Regions from separate parts of the Halioglobus sp. D3-4 genome, predicted to be linked through region 2. Evidence: predicted binding sites of a transcription regulator. Region 2 holds the regulator's gene; the other holds the start of a gene.
The links. Region 2 encodes PhoB, which activates phosphate uptake and scavenging genes when phosphate is short. Its sites were predicted from a motif close to TGTCATAAANNTGTAACA; they were not measured.
Positions count from the first base shown of each region.

Region 1: a site for PhoB is predicted at 1,136-1,153, ahead of AC0L6S_RS00115 (choice-of-anchor I family protein). Genes of this name have one in related genera too.

Region 1 covers NZ_CM147907.1:27,990-30,193, forward strand. Annotated here, with positions in the region: gene metG (methionine--tRNA ligase) at 1-977, opposite strand, end outside; gene AC0L6S_RS00115 (choice-of-anchor I family protein) at 1,289-2,204, shown strand, end outside.
Region 2 covers NZ_CM147907.1:1,381,622-1,383,825, forward strand. Annotated here, with positions in the region: gene phoR (phosphate regulon sensor histidine kinase PhoR) at 1-846, opposite strand, end outside; gene phoB (phosphate regulon transcriptional regulator PhoB) at 866-1,570, opposite strand; gene AC0L6S_RS05990 (2-oxoacid:ferredoxin oxidoreductase subunit beta) at 1,719-2,204, opposite strand, start outside.

The DNA.
Region 1 (2,204 bases), 1.4 Mb from region 2:
AGGAAGCCGTGTGCATAAATCGCAGACGGCGAGCGCAGCCCGGCTGATTGCAACATGGCCGGCCAGAACAGGCCGTGGAAATTGATGATGTCCTTGCCGATGAAATGGTACAACTCGGTATCACTGCCGGACTGCCAGTATTCGTCAAACGGGTGCCCGGTGCGATCACAGTAGTTCTGGAAGCTGGCAATATAGCCGATAGGTGCATCCAGCCAGACATAGAAATACTTGCCGGGTTCGCCGGGAATTTCAAAACCGAAATAGGGTGCGTCACGGCTGATATCCCACTCCTGCAACCCGGCTTCGACCCACTCCCGCAATTTGTTTGCCACCTGCGGTTGCAGACTGTCCGAAGCCAGCCATTCCTTGAGCATGCCCTCGAACTCGGGCAGCTTGAAAAAGAAATGGATGGATTCCTTGTCGATGGGTTTTGCGCCGGAGATCGCTGATACTGGGTCGATCAGGTCGGTGGGGCTGTAGGTCGCGCCGCAGGCCTCGCAGTTGTCGCCATACTGGTCTGCTGTTTTACAGCGCGGGCAGGTGCCCTTGATAAAGCGGTCTGCCAGAAACAGTTGTTTTTCTGGGTCGAAGGCCTGTGTGATTGCGCGTGACGCAATATGGTCGTTGTCCTTAAGGCGCTGGTAGATGGTTTCACTCCAGACGCGGTTCTCTTCGCTGTGCGTGGTATGGAAGTTGTCGAAGCCGATCAGGAAGCCGGCGCTGTCACGCATATGCTCGCGCTGGATATTCTCGATCTGCTGTTCCGGTGTGATGCCGAGCTTCTCTGCGGTCAGCATGATTGCGGTGCCGTGGGCATCATCGGCACAGACATAGAGGCAGTGGTGTCCCCGCGATTTCTGAAAGCGCACCCAGATATCGGTCTGTACCTGTTCGAGGAGGTGTCCGAGGTGCAGGGAACCATTGGCATAGGGCAATGCGCTGGTTACCAGGATTTTGCGTGGAGCCGATGCAGGCATGGCGATTGTCTGTGTCCGAAAAAAGGGGCGTTACTATAGCGTTTTTGTCCGTGTGTTTCACCCGCCCGATGACGTTGCCTGGTTCGATACTGGGTTCGCACCTTGTCCGCTAGCGAATACAGGGGTAATTCCACCTGGGCTCGCAGTGCGTCCTGTGCTGTCACTGATTTGTCACAGTACCAGTGTTAAACCGCTCTCCGGCACTAATCCTTCACTTTTCCTTCATCGTTCTTTCACCAGACGTTCACGGGGAGCGACTAACTTCTCGGGCTGCAATACAACACACAAAAAACGTAATCTGGAGTGAATCAATGAATTGGAAGAAAATGCTCGCGCTGTCGGCTGTAAGCCTGCCACTGGTACTGATGGGCTGTAACGGTGACGACGGTGATGATGGCCCCGTAGGCGCGACGGGTCCCGCTGGTCCCGCGGGGCCGGCAGGCTCCGATGGCAGTGATGCCACAGTGACGACAATATCCCTGTCGTTGATGGGGCGCTATGAAACTGGTGTCTTCGATGAGTCCGCGGCAGAGATTGTAGACTATGACCCTGCAACGCGCATGACCTATGTTGTCAATGCCAATTCGGGTCAGATCGATGTGATTGATGCCTCAGCACCGTCATCGCCGACGTTGACGATGACGCTGGATGTGGCGGCAGATGTTGCCAGCGCGCTTGGCATGGGTACCAGCGACCTCGGCGCAGCCAACAGCGTAGCGGTTAGCAACGGCGTTCTGGCGGTGGCGATCGAAGCAGACAATAAGCAAGCCAATGGCTATATCGCGTTCTACCAGACAGATGGCACCTTCCTCAGTGTTGTGGAAGCCGGAGCCCTGCCCGATATGGTGATCTTCACGCCCGATGGCAATACTGTGTTGGCGGCCAATGAGGGCGAGCCCAATAGTGACTACTCTGTCGATCCTCCGGGTTCTATCACCATTATCGATGTCTCTGCCGGGGTTGCCAGTGTTACGCAGGCCAATGTGACGCAACTGGATTTTACCGCGTTTAACAACGGCGGATTAACCGGGCCAGTGCGTATCTCGGCCAAGGCCGCATCGGTCGCCCAGGACCTCGAGCCGGAATACATTGCCGTCTCTGCCGACAGCAGCACCGCCTGGGTTACGTTGCAGGAAAACAATGCCTTTGCCGTGGTGGATATCACCACCAACAGCATCGAGAAAGTGATGGGTCTGGGTTACAAGGACTACTCTGTTCCCGGCAATG
Region 2 (2,204 bases):
CAGCGCCCTGATATCCACTTGCTCGCGTTCATCATCGCGCTTTTCGCTCTCAATACGCGACAGCCACAACAGGTCCTTTAGCAGGCTCTCCATTCGCTGGGCCTGTTGGTCCATCTGCTGTAATGGCCGTACATAGCGCTTGGGCAACTCTTCGGAGTTATCCAGTATGGTGCTGAGGTAGCCACTTATCACTGTTAGAGGGGTACGTAATTCATGTGACACATTTGCGACAAAATCCCTACGCATATTTTCCAGGCGTACCTGAGCACTTATGTCGCGAATAAACAGCAATCGCTCACCCTCGCCAAAATGCGTAACATCGACACGCAGATAACAGGAGCGATTGTCACCAACGGCAAGGTATTGCAGAGGTTTTCGGTAGTCACGTGCCAGAAAGTACTGATTGAACTCGGGCGCGCGTACCAGATTGGTCAACGTCTGCCCGGTATCCTCGGGGTAACGCAGGCCTAACAGTGGCTCTACAGCTCGGTTCAGCCACTGGATTGCGCCGTGCTGATCGACCATAATCACACCGTCGCGCATCGCTGCAAACGAATCCTGTAAATACTCAACGGTTGACTGCAATTGGGCATTCTCCTTCGAGTTTTTTCTCTGCTGAGAATAGATTCGGGCGTAAATTTCGTCCCAGATACCGAAAGCGTCCGGTGGTGGCTTGTCTGAATTTTTCAGCCATAACTGCAGGCGTTGCATCTGATACAGCCAGACCCCAATCCACATCAGGAGCACGAAAATAACGCTCTCCCGCGGATAGCCGTATATCCATCCCAGCCCTGCCGACAAGGCGATCAGTAAAACAAGCCGGCTTGCCGTCGTAATCCAACTCATCTAAAACCGGAAAAGTGCTTCAAGAAACACCCCGCGAAGAGAAGCGGTAACCGGTGCCGCGAACTGTCTGGATTAAATTACTGTAATCACCGGAGGTGGATTGCAGCGCTTTGCGCAGGCGTCTGATATGTACATCCACGGTGCGCTCTTCAACGTACACGTTTGCTCCCCACACCTGATCCAGTAACTGGCCGCGGGTGTAAGCGCGTTCGGGGTGAGACATGAAGAACTGCAAGAGATTAAATTCCGTTGGTCCCATTTCTAGCGGCTGGTCAGCGATAAAAACCCGCTTGCTTTCGCCATCCAACAGCAGCTCGCCAACCTGAATTTTTTCACTTTGCGCAGTGCCGCCGGCCCGGCGTAACAAGGCCTTGATGCGCGCAAGCAGTTCGCGTGGAGCAAAGGGCTTGGTCATATAATCGTCGGCGCCGACATCCAGCCCCTGAATGACGTTGTCTTCCGCTGTTTTAGCAGTCAGCATAATAACCGGCATTTCGCGGGTGAGTTCTTCGCGCTTGAGGCGCCGCATCAGCTCGAGCCCGCTGCCGCCAGGCAACATCCAGTCAAGCAGCACGATGGCCGGTCTTTCATCGACTATCAGTTGGTAGGCGCGCTGAATATCTTCAGCCTCGATACATTGATAACCGGCCATTTCCAACGCCATCCGCAGCATGTCCCTGATAGCGAACTCGTCATCAACAATTAATACCGTATCTGTGCTCATCGACTCTCAAACCGTGGTTATACTCAAGAATGGGTATTAAAAGTCTCAAGTATGACAATTACATGACAAGCAAAGGGAAAATTGCAACAAATCTGTACTAAAACGTCCCTCGGTACTCGAGCAGGGGCGAAGTTACGCATGGTTTACGCTAGCGTAGGCTCGCGTTAATATTCAGTAACATCTTGTTGCCCGGACACAAATCGCTCTCATCCAATGAATTCAGCGGCCGCCGCGAAGTCTCCAGGACTTCGTGTAAATCACGTGAATCCAGATTCATATAGATAAGGCCTGTCAAGATATTGCCTGAGTATCGATGCTCTTCCAGCACATTTACCGCTGAGCGACGGTCGAAGGGATTGAGCGATTCATCCATTTTAAACAGGCGGATCGAAGATCCATCGTGCATGGTGACTTCATGTGCGTGACCTGGTTGGTACTCGGTGGTGATCTCATTGTGCATTGGCACAAAATCGATGGTACCAGTCGCCTCTGCGTGCTCACGCACAAACTCATAGCTCTTGGTCGACTTGGTGTTGTTGTTGAATGTTACACAGGGCGAGACGACATCAATCAACGCAAACCCCCGGTGGGAAATGGCCGCTTTGATCAGCGGTACAAGCTGTTCTTTGTCGCC